DNA from 4 places in the Brevibacillus antibioticus genome. Region 4 is predicted to be linked to each of the others. Evidence: riboswitches for the same ligand, from Rfam matches in the RefSeq annotation. Region 4 holds a riboswitch; each other region holds the start of a gene.
The links. A riboswitch is a leader RNA that binds a small molecule or an ion and turns the genes downstream of it on or off. The one in region 4 is predicted to bind S-adenosylmethionine.
Positions count from the first base shown of each region.

Region 1: it holds a riboswitch for S-adenosylmethionine, as region 4 does, so the genes downstream of both, E8L90_RS27255 (sugar ABC transporter substrate-binding protein) here and E8L90_RS04520 (homoserine dehydrogenase) in region 4, are expected to answer to the same signal.
Region 2: it holds a riboswitch for S-adenosylmethionine, as region 4 does, so the genes downstream of both, E8L90_RS20805 (methionine ABC transporter ATP-binding protein) here and E8L90_RS04520 (homoserine dehydrogenase) in region 4, are expected to answer to the same signal.
Region 3: it holds a riboswitch for S-adenosylmethionine, as region 4 does, so the genes downstream of both, mtnK (S-methyl-5-thioribose kinase) here and E8L90_RS04520 (homoserine dehydrogenase) in region 4, are expected to answer to the same signal.

Region 1 is NZ_SZNK01000001.1:5,678,064-5,682,276, reverse strand. It holds gene E8L90_RS27260 (sugar ABC transporter ATP-binding protein) at 1-685, opposite strand, end outside; gene E8L90_RS27255 (sugar ABC transporter substrate-binding protein) at 779-1,801, opposite strand; SAM riboswitch class I at 1,895-2,014, opposite strand; gene E8L90_RS27250 (ATP-binding protein) at 2,217-3,470, shown strand; gene E8L90_RS27245 (DUF421 domain-containing protein) at 3,518-4,213, opposite strand, start outside.
Region 2 is NZ_SZNK01000001.1:4,338,579-4,342,791, reverse strand. It holds gene E8L90_RS20815 (MFS transporter) at 1-4, opposite strand, end outside; gene E8L90_RS20810 (LCP family protein) at 192-1,178, shown strand; SAM riboswitch class I at 1,335-1,450, shown strand; gene E8L90_RS20805 (methionine ABC transporter ATP-binding protein) at 1,551-2,564, shown strand; gene E8L90_RS20800 (methionine ABC transporter permease) at 2,565-3,230, shown strand; gene E8L90_RS20795 (MetQ/NlpA family ABC transporter substrate-binding protein) at 3,291-4,130, shown strand.
Region 3 is NZ_SZNK01000001.1:5,920,384-5,924,596, reverse strand. It holds gene mtnA (S-methyl-5-thioribose-1-phosphate isomerase) at 1-1,000, opposite strand, end outside; gene mtnK (S-methyl-5-thioribose kinase) at 997-2,226, opposite strand; SAM riboswitch class I at 2,361-2,506, opposite strand; gene E8L90_RS28445 (anti-sigma factor) at 2,603-3,793, opposite strand; gene E8L90_RS28440 (sigma-70 family RNA polymerase sigma factor) at 3,793-4,213, opposite strand, start outside.
Region 4 is NZ_SZNK01000001.1:905,294-909,506, reverse strand. It holds gene E8L90_RS04525 (CapA family protein) at 1-964, shown strand, start outside; gene E8L90_RS04520 (homoserine dehydrogenase) at 1,002-2,267, opposite strand; SAM riboswitch class I at 2,354-2,465, opposite strand; SAM riboswitch class I at 2,531-2,637, opposite strand; gene E8L90_RS31055 (hypothetical protein) at 2,732-2,866, opposite strand; cobalamin riboswitch at 3,026-3,231, opposite strand; gene E8L90_RS04515 (DinB family protein) at 3,257-3,772, opposite strand; gene E8L90_RS04510 (cyclase family protein) at 3,790-4,213, opposite strand, start outside.

The DNA of each region.
Region 1 (4,213 bases), 4.8 Mb from region 4:
CCGCCGTCTCTGTGGTCACGACATGCTGTCCATCGCGCATAATGGTGATCCGATCACAGATTTCAAAGATTTCCGGCAACCTGTGGGAGATATAAATGATCCCGACTCCGGCTTTTTTCAACTGTGCAATGATTTGAAACAGCCGCTCGCTCTCCTTCGTGCTCAACGGTGCTGTCGGTTCATCGAAAATGACGTACTTCGCCTTTTGAACGGTAGCGCGTGCAATCAAAATCAATTGCTTTTCCGACAGCGTACATTCTTCGACGAGCATCCTCACCGGAATGGAGAAGCCGAGGTTTTTTAAAATCTGCTCTGATTGGTTGTACAAGCTCTGCCAGTTGATCAGTCCCTTGGTTTTCGCCTGGACGAGCTGGCCCGCCAATATGTTTTCAGCAACGCTCAAATACGGGATCAAGGCGGTGTCCACTTCCTGATATACACATTGAATGCCCTGTGCATTGGCGTCCTGCGGAGATTGAATCGACACGGCCTGTCCATCGATGGTGATCGTACCGCCATCTGCCTGATACGCTCCCGTGAGGATTTTCATCAGGGTACTCTTTCCCGCACCATTGGCACCGAGCAGTGCGTGGACCTCTCCCGCGCGCACCTCAAAATCGACGGATCGCAGGGCTGGAACCCCAGAGAACTGCTTCGCCATCCCTTTCATCTGCAATGTGGACATGTTTCACACCTCCTGTTTACCTGCGTGTTCCAACCTCTATAAGGAAAAATCCCGTTGACGGATACAGATCAACGGGAAAAGCCAGTTTGGTTCTTACTTGCCCCACTCTTTTACGTATTGGGACAAGTCGCCCATCGTTACTTTTTTATCCTTCGGCAGGTCTTCCTGTTTCACCAGCACTGGATTCAGCTTCACGTTGTCTGGCACTTGCTCGCCTTTGATTTTTTGGAACACGGTTTGGGCATGAATGCGTCCGATATTGGATGGGTCTACTGCTGCCGTCGCTGTCCACGGAGAGTTTTCCGCCTGGATCATTTGCAGATCCTCATCGCTCAAATCGATGGCGTATACTTTGATTTCCGTACGACCTGCTTGCTGGATAGCACGTGTCGCCCCTTTGGCAAATTCATCCCAAGCCGCCCATACTGCTGTGATGTCACCTTTGTTGGGATACTTTTTCAAGATCGCTTCCATCTGCGTTTGTGTATCGAGTGCCGTATTGTTGGTAGCAGAACCGAAGGCAGCAATCTCTTTCAAGTCTGGGTATTTCTTCTGGAAAGCTTCATACGTGACTTGGCGTTTTTCCATCGGCGCAAAGCCAGCAACCCAGATTTTTACGATGTTGCCTTTGCCATTTGTATCTGCTGCCAGCTTCTCCAGGCTCAGCTCTGCCAATTTGTTATCATCCTGCGCCACAACTGGCACACCCGGAATGTTGATGTCTGTATCAAACAGGACAACCGGGATTTTTTTATCCACGGCCTTTTGTGTGCCCTGCTGCAACGCTTCCGCCGTACCATGGTCGATCAGAATACCATCAAACTTTTGGTTCACAGCCGCGTCGAGGTTGGACGCCATTTTTGCCAGATCGGTATCTGCATTGAATACGGTCAACTCGCCGCCGTTTTTCTCCACCTCTGTCTTCACGCCATTGATGTATTGTGCGGAGAACGTCCCTACGTTTTGACGCATGATCAGTGCGATTCTCTTCGCCTTCTCTCCCGAAGCACCGCCGCTTGTGCTGCCGGTTCCCGTTGTTGCCCCGCTGCCGCATGCCGTCACAAGAACAGATGCTGCCAAAACAAGTGATGTGATCAGACCAAGTTTCTTTTTCATTGAGAAGCTCCCCCTCTTTTTTACGAAACTTTCGAGAAATGCAAAAAATCCTCTTTCACAGAAAAAGAGGACAAAAATCGACAAGATTCTCGCCTCTTATCTGTCAGGTATTCTACCTGGTGGAGTTAGCACCTTGGCTCGAAAGAACGCATTCTCTCGTGCTAGGTTGCCGGGCTTCATAGGGCCATTCCCTCAGCCTTCTCTTGATAAGAGTAGTTTCTATTTTCGAAACGTTTGTATAAGTATATACAGAATATAATCCGGCAATTACCTATCTGTCAACTAGGTTTACCAAAAGAATTTTCTTGATAAATATTCCAGCTACTTCTATAACATCAAGAGGGATTTTGTTGTGTCTTGTCGAATTATCGTAGATTGATACAAGCCTAGCAAATATTTGCAATGGGGATGCTACATGAGTCTATTAAAAGAAGTCATTCTTCAATTGTTTTTCGCCATTATCCCGTTTGTGTTTTTCAACATTTATTACCGTGACAAAATGAGGAACTACAGCCGTTCCTTTATTGTCATCACCAGCTCAGCCTGCATGTTTCTCGCGATGACCTTCGCGCCGAGTGTCACGACTGGCATGTTTTTTGACATCCGACATGTCATCATTCTTTTCGGACTGGTTTATGGCGGAATTGAGATTGCCTTGCTCCTTCTGATTGAAGCCTTGCTTTATCGGTACTACCTAGGTGGCGAAGGAACATGGGTCGCCATGCTGATTCTTATAGTCAATTTTGTCTTCTCACTCTTTTTGTATCGACACTACAAAGCCAGTTATCGGAAAACACTGTATCTTTTTATGACGAGTGCGATTTTTTCTACGGTTGCTTTAGGGACTACTTATTACTTTTTTCCCACGTACGTAACTCAACACCTCGTTTACTACACCATAGTGATTCCTATTCAAAACTTTTTCGGCCTCTGGTTATTAATGTCGCTTTTCAGTAAATGTGTTTCGGATAAGGAGCTGTTTATTCGCCACGCGCAAAACGAAAAAATCCAGACGATGAGCCATGTTGCTGCATCGCTCGCACACGAGGTTCGCAATCCGCTGACAGCAGTCAAAGGGTTCTTGAAATTAATACAGGAATGTCCGGAAAATTTGGTAAAGGTCGATCAATACATCGGCATCAGTCTCGATGAAATCCAACGGACAGAAGCTATTTTGACCGAGTACCTTGCGATTTCTAAGCCGCTCAAGGAACGGCATGAGATCATTAATGTGAGCGAGCATCTGCAAGCCATCCGCGAGGTGATGCTCCCCTTTGCCAATATGCATAACGTGGAGCTTACACTGCAAGACTTTGAGAGACCTGTGACGATCAAGGCCAATTCAGACGAGTTCAAGCAAGTGCTGGTGAATTTCATCAAAAATGCCATCGAGGCGTGTTCGGATATTTCGGACGGAAAAGTCTCCCTGGACTTGCTCATCGAGCGAAACAAAGCCCTGTTGGTCATCAAGGATAACGGCGTCGGCATGGATGCAGGACAGATCAGCCGCCTCGGAACGATTTACTTTTCTACGAAAACAACTGGGACCGGTCTTGGATTGACGTATTCCTATCATGTCATTCATGCGATTGGTGGAACGGTCAAAGTATCAAGCAAACCACGAGTAGGAACCAAGTTCACCATTATGCTCCCGTATAAGGCACAGTAACTTCTTGCAGGTTTTGCAGAGGGACTGTGCCTTTTTCCATTCGATCGCTAATGATGCAACGGGGGTACTTGTGGTTCTTTTTCGTTTTTTAAGGAGAACTGCAATTCATTTTGGCGATTGATTGTTGCGAGAAAGACTTGTTCGGACGCGATCCCCTTTTTCTTCAATTCGTGCACAAGCCATTGCTCGTCCCGTTTCCGGTATGACAGCACATCCGGATAAATCTTGCCTTCCACAACGACAGGCAACGACATTCCCGCAGAATTAGTCTGGACGCTTAAATCCTGTTTCGTTACGAACTGCTGCTCTACTTTTTTGAGCACAGTCAACCGACCGTTCGCCTCGATAATGGCCAAATCAATTTCTGCCAGGTCAAAAATGTCTTTTTCGCGAAGCATATGGAGGACATTATCGAGCGAATAGCGGATTTTTTTTAGGTTTTTGACGTGAAAAGTCCCGTTGTAGAAAATGACGGTCGGCTCAAATGTAACCATTCTGCCAAACCAGCGAAAGACAATGGACAACTGCGATACGACCCGTTGCAAGATGCCCAATGTCACAATCGCTACTGCAATCGAAATATGCCGGACATCTGGCTCTGCAATGTCAGCCCCTGCCACTGAGCCCAAAGTAATAATGATGATAAAGTCAAAAACCGGCAGCTCCCCAATCGAGCGCTTGCCCATGAATAAAGTGATGATCAGTAATAAAGGAATAATCGTACATACGCGCCCGATGACGAT
Region 2 (4,213 bases), 3.4 Mb from region 4:
TCACGCGAATGCACCCCTTACCCATTATGGATAAGAACAGTATAGTGAGTTTTTGAAACTTTGTAAACTAAAATGTTTATAAAGTGATGGGTACCCAAATAAAGGCTGCTCCAATTTTGTCGAATTCGAGTATACTAGACAAAGTGGAGAGATGACATCAACTGAGGATAGAGAGAATAAAGGTGGACTTTATGAAAATATGGAAACGAGTGTTGCTTCTTTTGCTTGTCGTGATGGCTGCGACAGCTGGATATTACGGATACTCTTTTTATCAATTTGCTCAAAATATTCAAGAGCCTAACATCGCACCGCCTAGTGGTGGGAATTCCACCAAAGCAGCAGAAATACCTGAGTGGGATGGCAAGGAACGTGTCAATATCCTGCTGATGGGAGTAGACCGCAGAGGAATGAAAAATAACGGGCTTCCTCGTTCTGACTCCATGATGCTGGTCAGCATCGATCCTACGGGGAAACGTTATGACATGTTTTCAATCCTACGTGATACGTATGTAGATATTCCCGGTAGAGGCAGTTCGCGGATCAACTCTGCGATTGTAGAAGGTGGACCTGAGCTGGCAATGGAAACAGTTAGTCAGTTCACTGGACTTCCGGTTGATCGTTACGTGATTACTGACTTTGAAGGCTTCAAGGCTTTGATTGATGCAGTAGGCGGAGTCGAGATCAATGTAGAAAAAAACATGTATTATCATGACCCAACAGATAAAGGTGCCTACGATATTAATCTAAAAAAGGGTCTGCAAAAGCTGGATGGAGACAAAGCCTTGCAATATGCTCGTTTCCGCCATGATGCGACCTCCGATTATACACGGACGGAGCGGCAGCGGAAATTAATGACGGCAGTCGTGGATCAGATGAAGAACGGTACGACGCTGATGCAGCTTCCTACCATTTTGAAGGAAGTATCACCGTATGTTCAAACCAATATTAGTTCGGTGGACATGCTGAAGCTGTCTGCACTTGGATTAAAATTGAATACGTTAGAGCCAGGTAACTATCAATTGCCGCCAATGGGGATGTTCCGTGAATCGCACCGAGCAGGCTCCGTTCTGGTTCCAGATGTCGATCAGGTTCAGTCGTTTGTCCAAGAAAAAATTACACCTCCTACAGAAGCATCAGATCAACCCGTGGAAGAAAAGAAAAGCAGCACGCAAAACTAAGCGTGCTGCTTTTTTTGTGATAAATCATCCGCAACGGCGTCATGGATCAAAAAACTTTTCCTGCTATTACTATTGACGTGATATTTTCAAAAAGGATATAATCCGTTTTGTATCATCATGAAATAGAAAAAACGAACATAATATACGTAGATATCTTTCTTATCAAGAGAGGCGGAGGGACAGGCCCTATGAAGCCCGGCAGCCGGTTCATTTTCGAATGAACGTCGCGGTGCCAATTCCTACAGGATTATTGGATCTTGTACAGATGAGAAGGGTGGATGCGAACGTATACATTGCGTTGCAGCCCCTTTTTCGTTTGTGAAAAAGGGGTTTTTATATTTTTATCAAGATTATGGTCGGGAGGTGGATGCGTTGATCCAACTGCGTCATTTGCATAAAAGCTATCAAGTACAAGGTAAAACCATCCCAGCGTTAACGGGGATCGACCTTTCCATAGAGCAAGGAGAAATATACGGGATTATCGGACACTCTGGTGCCGGGAAAAGTACATTGATCCGATGCATCAATTTGCTGGAGCGTCCAACTTCAGGGGAAGTTATTGTGGACGGCGTCGATTTGACAAAGCTGGATGAAGGGAAGCTGCAAGAAAAGCGTCGCGCAATCGGTATGATTTTTCAACACTTCAACTTGCTATCTTCTTCAACAGTCGGCGAAAATGTCGCTTTTCCGCTCAAGCTGGCAAAGCGTCCGAAGGCAGAGATTGATAAGAAAGTGAACGAGCTGCTAAAGCTGGTTGGCTTGGAGGCACATAAGGACAAATATCCAACCCAGCTGTCTGGCGGACAAAAGCAGCGTGTCGGGATCGCCCGTGCGCTCGCGAATGATCCAAAAGTGCTGCTCTGCGACGAAGCTACATCGGCTCTCGATCCGCAGACGACGAACTCCATTCTCGCACTCCTCTTGGACATCAACCGCAAGCTGGGCTTGACCATTGTGTTAATTACCCACGAGATGCACGTCATTCGCTCTATTTGTGATCGTGTCGGCGTGATTGATGGAGGAAAAATCGTCGAGTCGGGTAACGTACTGGATGTATTCCTTCGTCCGAAGCATCAAACGACACAAGAATTCGTGGAGCAAGTAGCAGACTCTACAGAGCTGCGCGAAGCAGTCGAGCACGAAAAGGCTTCGGGGAACCGCACGATTGCTCGTGTCACCTTCCTCGGAGAAAAAACGTACCAGCCTATCTTGTTCCAAACCATGCAAGAGACAGGTACGGTGTTCAGTATTTTGCAGGGAACCATTTCTCGCATGAAGGATACGCCGTATGGTCAGTTGGTAATCGAGCTGGAAGGCGATGTCGCACAGAATCAAAAGACCATTGAGACGCTGCGCCAACGTGGCTTGGAAGTAGAGGTGATATAAATGGACTGGACATTCGAAAATGTGGATTGGGCTGAAATCGGCGAAGGTACGATGGACACGCTCACGATGCTCGGCTTCTCCACTCTGTTTACCGTCCTGATTGGTTTGCCGTTGGGCATCATTCTGTTTTTGACTTCACGCGGACAGCTTTTGCAAAACCGCACTTTTTATTCGATCGCATCATTCGTTGTCAACGTATTGCGCTCGGTACCATTTATCATTTTGATGATCTTGCTGATTCCTGTGACGAAAATGCTCGTAGGAACCTCACTCGGGGTACTGGGTGCCATTCCGCCGCTCGTGTTTGGTGCCGCTCCATTTTTCGCACGTTTGGTGGAAACCTCTCTGCGTGAGATTGATAAAGGCGTGATTGAGGCTGCACAATCTATGGGTGCTTCCAATTGGCAGATCGTCTGGAATGTCCTTTTGCCAGAGTCTAGATCCGGTCTGATCGCGGGTATTACGATCACGACGGTAACGCTAGTCTCCTATACAGCGATGTCTGGGGTAATTGGCGGAGGCGGTTTGGGTGACTTGGCGATTCGATACGGATACCAGCGTTTCCAAACCGATGTCATGATTGTGACGGTTGTTATTTTGCTGGTGATGGTACAGATCTTACAATCGCTGGGGGACCGTCTGGTTCAGAAATTCAGCCGTAAATAGGATCTTTCCATATAGATTGACAAAAAATAAAACGAAATACATGCAAGGGGGAAATCATTCATGAAAAAGCTAGTCGTATCTGTACTTTCTACTGTGTTGGCATTTTCTTTGGCAGCTTGCGGAGGCAAAACCGAAACAGCACCTGCTCCAGCTGAAGGCGGTGCACAAGGCGGAAAACAGGAAGTAACATTGAAGGTAGGCGCTTCTCCCGTTCCACATGCAGCAATCTTGAAGTTCATTCAACCAAAACTGAAAGAACAAGGCGTGAACTTGGAAGTCCAAGAGTTCACTGATTACGTACAACCTAACGTTCAAGTGAACGAGAAACAACTCGACGCAAACTTCTTCCAGCACAAGCCTTACCTGGAAGACTTCAATAAAGGCCAAAACATGAACCTGGTGCCAGTAGTGGCTGTACACATCGAACCATTTGGCGCTTACAGCAAAAAAATAAAATCTGTAGATGAATTAGCTGATGGCGCAACAATCGCGCTGCCAAACGACGCGACAAACAGCGGTCGTGCACTCGCACTCTTGGAGAAAAACGGTTTGATCAAGCTGAAAGAAGGCGCTGGCATCAGCGGTACAGTGAAAGATGTTGTTGAGAACAAGAAAAACCTGAAATTAAAAGAAGTAGAAGCAGCAATGCTGCCGCGTGTTCTGGAAGAAGTAGATTTGGCGCTGATCAACACGAACTACGCGCTGCAAGCAAAGCTTGTTCCAACCAAAGACGCTCTGTTTATTGAAGATAAAGATACTCCATACGCAAACTTCTTGGTAGCTCGTCCTGACAACAAGGATTCCGAAGCCATTCAAAAGCTGGCAAAAGCACTGAACTCACCTGAAGTGAAAAAGTTCATTGAAGATGAATACAAAGGCGCGATTATCCCAGCGTTCTAAAAGTAGAAATAATTGATCGATCAACAAAAGCCCAACTGGCCGAAAAGCTGGTTGGGCTTTACTTTTATTTATAATATGGTGAA
Region 3 (4,213 bases), 5.0 Mb from region 4:
CTGTCTCCGTAACGATCGCAGTAATGTACTTCGCAGGCGTTACATCGAACGCAGGATTGTACACCTTGATATCGTCTGGAGCTACCTGTTTGCCCAAGCCGTGGGTAATTTCCTCAGCTGGACGCTCTTCAATCGGAATATCTGCGCCTGTCGGTGTCTCCAGATCGACGGAGGACAAGGGAGCTGCCACGTAAAAAGGAATGCCGTGAGCTTTTGCCAATACCGCTACCCCATACGTGCCGATTTTGTTGGCGACATCGCCATTCGCCGCTACGCGGTCTGTACCCACGATGACAGCCTCTACTTTCCCTTGGGACATGACCATCGCCGCCATGTTGTCGCAGATCAGCGTGACATCAATTCCTGCTTGCTGCAATTCGAATGCAGTAAGACGAGCACCTTGCAGGACAGGACGAGTTTCGTCCGCGTACACCTTCAGGTTCCAGCCGCGTTCCTTTGCCAAATAAAAGGGAGCGGTAGCCGTACCGTACGCTGCTGTAGCCAATGCCCCTGGATTACAGTGCGTGAGAATTCCCATACCGTCATGCAACAGAGTGAGCAAATGCTCTCCGATGGTCCGGCATACTTCAGCGTCTTCCTTTTGTATCGCCAGTGCTTCATCGAGCACTGCCGCCTTCAAATTGGCAATCGACGCACCGCTTTCTTTTTCAACACGAGCCTTGATACGATCCAACGCCCAGAACAGATTCACCGCTGTCGGACGGGAAGAGCCCAGGTAGTCTGCCTGCTGGTTCAGTTCCTGCCAAAACTCATCGTAGTTACTCGCTTCACTGCCACGAATGCCCAGGTAGAGCCCGTAAGCCGCCGCCATGCCAATCGCTGGTGCGCCACGTACTTCCAAGCGTCGGATGGAACCCCATACTTGCTCGGAGGTGGTCAAGTTCAAATAGATCGTTTCTACTGGCAGACGCGTCTGGTCAAGCAAGACCAATGCGTCATTCTCCCATGTAACGGGTGCCAATTGGGTGCTGGTTGTCATACTGTCGTAGCCTCCTGATAGTAACGTTCGGTCACAGTGCGTACGATGTCCGTAATATCTGTCGATTCGTCGATGCCGCCGCGACCAAGAATCAGCGCCTCTCCAATCGAGAGAGCCAGACGCTCTGCTTCTGCGCGAGTCTGGTCGTCTTCAATGGCATTCAGGTCCGCTACACCTGCCAAGCCGATGACACGACGCAGGATTTTGCATCCGGCATAGCCTGCTGTATCCTGAATCAAGCGCTTCACGTAGCCTTGCCATAGTCCTTCGACATGGGCGCTACGCTCTTTGGCTTGCTTATGCCAGAGCTGAACGAATTGCGAAACGAATTCATTCCAGACATCCTCGACCGTTTCCAGTAAGTATTCGCGGTACGTTTCCCGTTCTCCTTGATCTTTTTGCAAACCGTGCTGTCCTGCGTAGTTGAGCAGCAGATTGGCAATGACCGCCCCAATGTCAAAACCGATCGGACCGTAGTAAGCGAACTCCGGATCGATTGCTTTCAGGCTGGTTTCCGTGATGAAAATACTTCCAGTATGCAAGTCACCATGAAGGAGCGCTTCCGAGCGTGTAAGGAAATCGTATTTCAGCTTGGCGATTTCCAGCTTCAGCGGCCTGTTGTTCCAGATCGCCTCGACTTCACGGCGGATCAACGGGTTGAAGTCGTTGGTAGGCGCATTTTCATACGGATCGGTAAAGACGAGGTCTTCTGTTATTTTGCACAATTCTGGATTTATGAATGTTCCGACTAGCGATTTTTTATCGTACGGATGCGCGCCCAGATCGGATGTAAAAAACAAGGTTTGCGCGAGAAAACGGCCAATTTGCTTCGCGAATAGCGGGTATCGTTTTCCTTCGATCAGACCTTTGCGCATGATGATGTGGTCCCCGACGTTTTCCATAACGGTCAACGCAAGTTCCCCATCGAAATGATACACCTGTGGCACCAGGTCTGGAACGTATTTGTGCTGAATGCGGAGTGCCTCGCTCTCGATACGTGCACGATCAATCGTAAGCGGCCAAGATTCTCCCACGACGCGGGCAAAAGGCAGTGCTTGCTTGACAATGACGCTCTTACCGGTTGCTGGCTCCTGAATGTCAAAAACCAGATTGAGGTTCCCATCCCCGATTTCGCGACTGGTCAACTCTGCTCCTTCGCTAAAAAGACCCGGTATTCCTTTTACGTACTCCACTGCTTCCTGTTCAGTCAATGCACGATATGCCATGATTCCAAAACTCCCCTCTACGTATTTTTTCTCTATCTCTACCTGTTTTGTTTGTGTCCTGGAGCAATAAAAAGACCTCTTTTCCCGAAGAAAAGAGGTCGCTGTCGTCACGTGTAAGAACCGTGTTGATGTCCCCCTTATCTTCCAGACCACTTTTGTTTCTGCAGGAATTAGCACCGTGCATGTCGCCTGTCAATCAGTCGCTTTCCCGCGTCTGAATGGCGTCATGTCGGTTGCCGGGTATCATCGGGCCAGTCCCTCCACCTTCTCTGGATAAGGTATCCAAAACGTATTCGGTTTTTGATTTAGTTTGAATCATACAACCAACGATTCCACGATGTCAACACTCTTTTGTGCAAAAATTCGCACCGTGCTACTAGTAGGTATAATGTGTTCCCGATGCCGCAGGTCTCTCCCAATTCCACCAGTCTACCTTGCCTAATAACGCCGCTGTTATCGACTTTTCGGCCTTGAGCTTCAGCAGTTCTTTCGTAGGTCCGGTGAGGACGGCGCCGTAGATGCGTACTCCCTTTTCCTGCATATAGCTATATCGCTCCGCTATCTGTAGATCCCTACGAAATAGCAAGGATCTGCCGATATCGCTAGCCAGATCTTCCTGCTCAGATAAGTACTTCATCTCCTCCAAATAGGCAGCCATTCTTCTGTCTTCTTCCCCATTTACCTGAATGGGTGCACTTCCGTAATCCAGTTCATGCTGAGCAAACCCCCATACGTACCCGGGACCGAGAAACCGTTTGCCCCCCTCACCTTCTGCTTGCTTGCGCTCCACCCCTGTGTCTACCGCAAACCAAACCGTATCTTGTCCCGAAGAGGTAACATGGCGGGAAACCAGTTCATAGTACTCCTCATACGTCAGGAAGTGATCGAAGGAAATCGCGAGCTGAGAAACGGTCCCCTCAGGTAGCTTTTCCATCGTTGTCCAGGCAGGTGAAGTGAGAAACATCGTACCCTCCTTTTCTCCCTCAGTCGGATAACGGAAATACAGCTTTTGCTCCCTGACTCCATTCGTCCATTTCGGCCCGGCATTTACGTTCCACAACACATTTGTACTTTCAAAGCGGCCAGCGTTCTTTTCTTCCGACCCGACTCTCTCGCGAAGCTCCATGCTGATATTGCCGTATAGCAATCCCACCTGCGAGCCACTCCCGCCTACACTAACACCGGGTTGAGTAAAATTGACCATCGACTTCGCAACGCGGAACAGATCCTCATGCATCAGCGACCCTACCCAGCCATTCAGAATCAGCAACACAACTCCGGTCAAAAAGGGAAGCACTATGGTGAATCCAGCGTTGCTCAACCGATTTTTCCATTTCCCCCGGCGAACAATCGCGCGCTGTTTTTCAGCCGACAGCGTTTCAGGCTGTTTTATCTTCGCGTTGTCCTCTCCCGTTTCTTCCCCCAGCAAAAGCCTCTCCAACCGCTGTGCGTATTCCTCGTCAGCGGCTATTTCCTCCTCGAATTGTTTCGAATCTTCTTCCGCCATTTCCCCACGCAAATAAGCAAGCAGCCTTTGCTCGCGATGATTCTCATCCTTGTTCATCATCAGCTTTCCTCCCTCCACAACTGCCGCATCTTTTGTCTCCCCCGAAACAAGGAACGCTTGACGTCTGCCAGCTCGATCCCGAGTACCTCTGCCATTTCCGCGTAGGAAAACTGCATGGCAGACAACAAAATGACCTGTCTCTGCTTTTCTGGAAGTCTCTCCAAATAGTCATGGGCCACTTCCCACAGCTCCTTGTTTACGACATGCTCTGCCGGATCAACCGCTGCATGATCACGTCGCTCTGGCAGGACTTCCACAAACGCAAACCGGTGTTTCGTCTTCCTGCGATAACCGTCTACGAAAGCGTGATAGGCCACCTTGAACAGCCAAGGTCGTACTTTTTCCCCACGGTAGTCATCCAAGGAAGAGTAGGCGCGACAAAAGGTTTCCTGTGTCAGATCCTCTGCCAGCCTCTCATCT
Region 4 (4,213 bases):
TGACATCATGATGTCAGGAAATGTTGAGAAAACCCTACTCGCAAACAGCTATGACTACCCATACAAACATGTAAGCTCGCTTTTTTTGCAAGATGATATCACCATTGCCAATTTGGAGACGCCGATCACCGCCACAGGTGTTCCTGCTCAGAACAAGGATTATGTCTACAAGTCATCGCCACTTGCTGTCCCTGCCATGAAAAACGCTGGGATTGATGTGGTAAATCTCGCCAATAATCACTCCATGGACCAAGGAGTTCCCGGGTTGCTGGATACTTTTGACGCTTTGGATGAAAACCGGATTCAATACGTCGGCGCCGGTAAGGATGCTAGCCGTGCCTATTCGCCTATATTCATAGAAAAGAACGGCATCAAGATCGCGATTCTCGGTTTCAGCAGGGTCATTCCCGAAACGAGCTGGTTTGCAGGTGATTCCCAGCCAGGTATGGCCGCTTCCTATGATCCTACATTGGCAGTGAAAGCGATCCGTGAAGCAAACAATCAAGCGGATCTCGTCGTGGTGATTTCACACTGGGGCAAGGAACGCTACGATTATCCTATCGATCATCAAAAAGAGCTGTCTCGTGCCTACATCGATGCTGGTGCAGATTTGATTGTCGGCGGTCATCCTCACGTCCTTCAAGGTTTTGAACGATACAACGACAAATGGATTGCGTACAGTCTCGGCAATTTCATTTTCACACGATCAACCGAACCCAAGACTTGGGAAACGATGGTCCTGCAAGCAACCTGCACGAAAAGTGGTGATTGTGAGCTGACGATGCTTCCGTTTCACGCAGAATTGGGACAAGCTGTACCGATGAATGAAAGCAATGGCGCTGCCCTACTAAAACGCATTGAATCCATTTCTGAGAGTGTCGAGATACAAAGTGACGGGCGTGTGCAGCCGCGTGCAAAAGCAGTGGAGACTGCCCCTGACAAAAGAAGCCGTGTTTCCAGGTAACTAGAAATACGGCTTTTCTTCTTATTATTCCTCTTACTTACGCAGATTCGATAATGGGGAAGCATCGTACTTCTAAGCCAAAATCATTTTTCAATAAGGACTCATGCTCTTCACTGATTCCTGTCACGATCAAACCTGCGCGCAAGACGCCCCCCAAATCGAATTGGACTTTTAATTTATGAACGTTCACTCCTACTTGCTCGAGGAAATGCAAGACACGATCTGGCGTAGCAGTATGACACGAGCCCTCAAGATAACAGAGGACGTGTTCTGCCGAGTCCACCGTGACTCCAGCTTTGTCAGCCGTTTTTTCTTTCCAGGTAGGATGCGGTGTGAATGGCTGTGTCAATAAATAGGCCAAATCCTCCACGACTGCACTCGCTGTGGGGAGCTCTCCTGCCCCTCTTCCTGTAAACAACAAGTCTCCCACGATGTTACCGGATAGCTGGACAGCATTAAATGCGTCGTGGATTTGCGCCAACGGATGGCTCAGTGGAAGCATGGTTGGTTCAACAGATAGGCGAATTTCTTGTTCGGCTTGATAAGCCTGCGCGATCAGCTTGATCCGGTACCCCAACTCGCTCGCAATCCGAATGTGACCCGCTGACAAATCTGCAATCCCTTTGCGAACAACATCCGCTAAAGGCAGCGCTTCTCCATAAACAAGCTGTGTCAAGATATACAATTTATACATCGCATCAAAGCCTTCTACATCCGAACGAGGGTCTGCTTCCGCATAGCCCAGCTCCTGCGCTTGCTTGAGCACCTCTTGGTATGAGAGCTGCTCTGCTTCCATTTTCGTCAAAATGAAGTTCGTTGTTCCGTTGAGAATACCGCGAACACCTTGGATATCGTTCGTGCGAAGGAACTGCCGGAGCACGCTCAAGATCGGGATGCCCCCTGCCACACTCGCTTCATAAGCAAGATGCACTTGATACTGATTGGCCAAATCGACTAGCTCTGTTCCTTTTTTCGCCAGGAGCTCTTTATTCGCAGTTACCACATGGCAGCCCTTTTCAATTAAAGCACGGACGTAGTCATAGGTAGGTTCTACACCACCCATGACCTCCACCACGATATCCACATCGCTTCTCAATACATCCTCAAAGTCAGTTGTCAGTAAAGCAGGGTCGACATGAACCGCCCGCTCTTTTTCCGAGTCACGCACCAATGCCTTGACGATCTCAATTCGTTTTCCCAGACGAGAAGCCAGCTTCTCCTGTTGCGAACGGATCGTTTTGATTACGCCTCCACCAACTGTTCCCAATCCCAATAATCCCACGCGTACCACTTCTGTACTCATCCTGACCACCCCATACCCCGAGTTTTAGATAAAAAGAAAAGCCATCTTCGATAAGAAGAAGGCTTGTTAGCAGCTAATGCTCCCCCTCCTTATCTCCCAGGACGTATATGTCCTGCAGGAATTGGCACCTTGTCACAAAATATGCGTGACGGTTGCCGGGCTTCATCGGGCCAGTCCCTCCACCTCTCTGGATAAAGAAAATATGAAATTAAAAAAACCTTCTTCGCTAAGAAGAAGGTTCATCTACTAATGGAGTAACCCGCTTCTTATCTTTCGAGACGAAACGTCTCGCAGGAATTGGCACCTTATTGCCATATGCAACGGTTGCCGGGCTTCATCGGGCCAGACCCTCCACCTCTCTGGATAAGAACTATTTATGCTGTTGAGCTTTATTCTAAGAAATTCCAAGGCAAGCGTCAACAAAATTCTTTCTTTTCTGATTGCAAGCTAATTTGGCAAGGCTTTCAATTGTGGATGAACAGGCTTTCCACCTCTTCCATACTGCAGCAAGCGCAATGAAACACGCCCTCCTGGCCTTCCTTAGGTATCTCTTTTTCCTCAACATATCCGCACCATTGGCAAATGAAAAGTTGAATCATCGCACGCCCTCCTCTTCTTTTATCCTGCCCAAAATAAAAAGAGCATTTTCCGCTCGACCGTGACGATCGTTAGAAAATGCCAGAAAAGGAGGGACGTACTTGTCCACTCGCTGTTTTTTGCAAGCCATCTCTAACACCTCCCTATCTCCCGTAGGTCTATCAGTGTTGTCGAAACAGGCAGGTCTCCTGACTATGGGATCATCGTTTCGCGTCGCCTTCCCCGTCTATTTTGATAGACCAGTGGCTTGTTGGACGCTGACTCCCCTCTTACAGTGGCGGGACCGTGTCGGATTTGCACCGAGCTTCCCTATTATCCTTGTGGCGAGTTGGTTACGCCCTAAGGAACCTGTTTCCACCTATGAAATTGTCTATTCTCACTGCTACGTTACCTTACCCGAAGTACCGTTCTATCAAAATGCTAGTGTGGTGAGCTTCATGTCCAGCAATCACATAGGCCAATGTCCTTGCAGATAGCTTGTTTCCGTTGGCAAGTCCTGTACGCAACCACGCTTCTGGCGAGATTCCTCGCACCTGCGCGATGGTGGAAGCACGGACAGCCTTATACTCTTCCAGTAAATCAGACAGGTCTCTTAGCTGAAAACACCCGTTTTCAACAAAAGCATTCTCATCAAAACCGACGAGGGGTGTCTGATCTCCTCTCGCGATTCTCAGCAGGCGATAGCTCATGATTCGTTCTGCATCGATGAGATGACCCAACACCTCTTTAACCGTCCATTTGCCTGGCGCATACCGATAATCAACTTGTTCGGGGGCAAGGGACGAAACTAACGCGACGATCCTCTCTCCTTGCTGCGTGAGGATCGTTTGGAGCTCCCCCTCCGGTACAAGACCCATGTAATAGTCAAAATAAGCAGCGTATTCATCGCGCTCTGGTCGTCTGAGCATATGTTTCCCACTCCTCGTCATTCAGTTTCAATAGACAAGTTACTATGTAAGCCTTCAAACAATAGGACCCTTGCCGGGGCTGCATCCGTGCCGATCAGCTTGAGTGGTGCAGCTACCAGAAAATACTCGCCTGGCGGGACCTCTGCTAGCCGCAAGCCTTCCACGACAATGACTCCCGCTGCAAACAATTTTTTATGTGTGGGGTGACCTTCCTGGCTGCGTTCGATTCCAAGTGCATCGGTACCAATGCCCCGCACCCCCAGCTCACTTATATATTCCGCACCTTCTTCTGACAGAAAGATGAATTCAAAAGAGAACGCCTCTTCAAAAGAGTTTTTCGTTTTAAACAGGACAAAATCTCCTCGCACCAAATCGAAGCTCTCCAAGTCGGAGCGGGTGATCCTGTCCTCTACCGCTGTGAGATCGAGAACCTTGCAATTG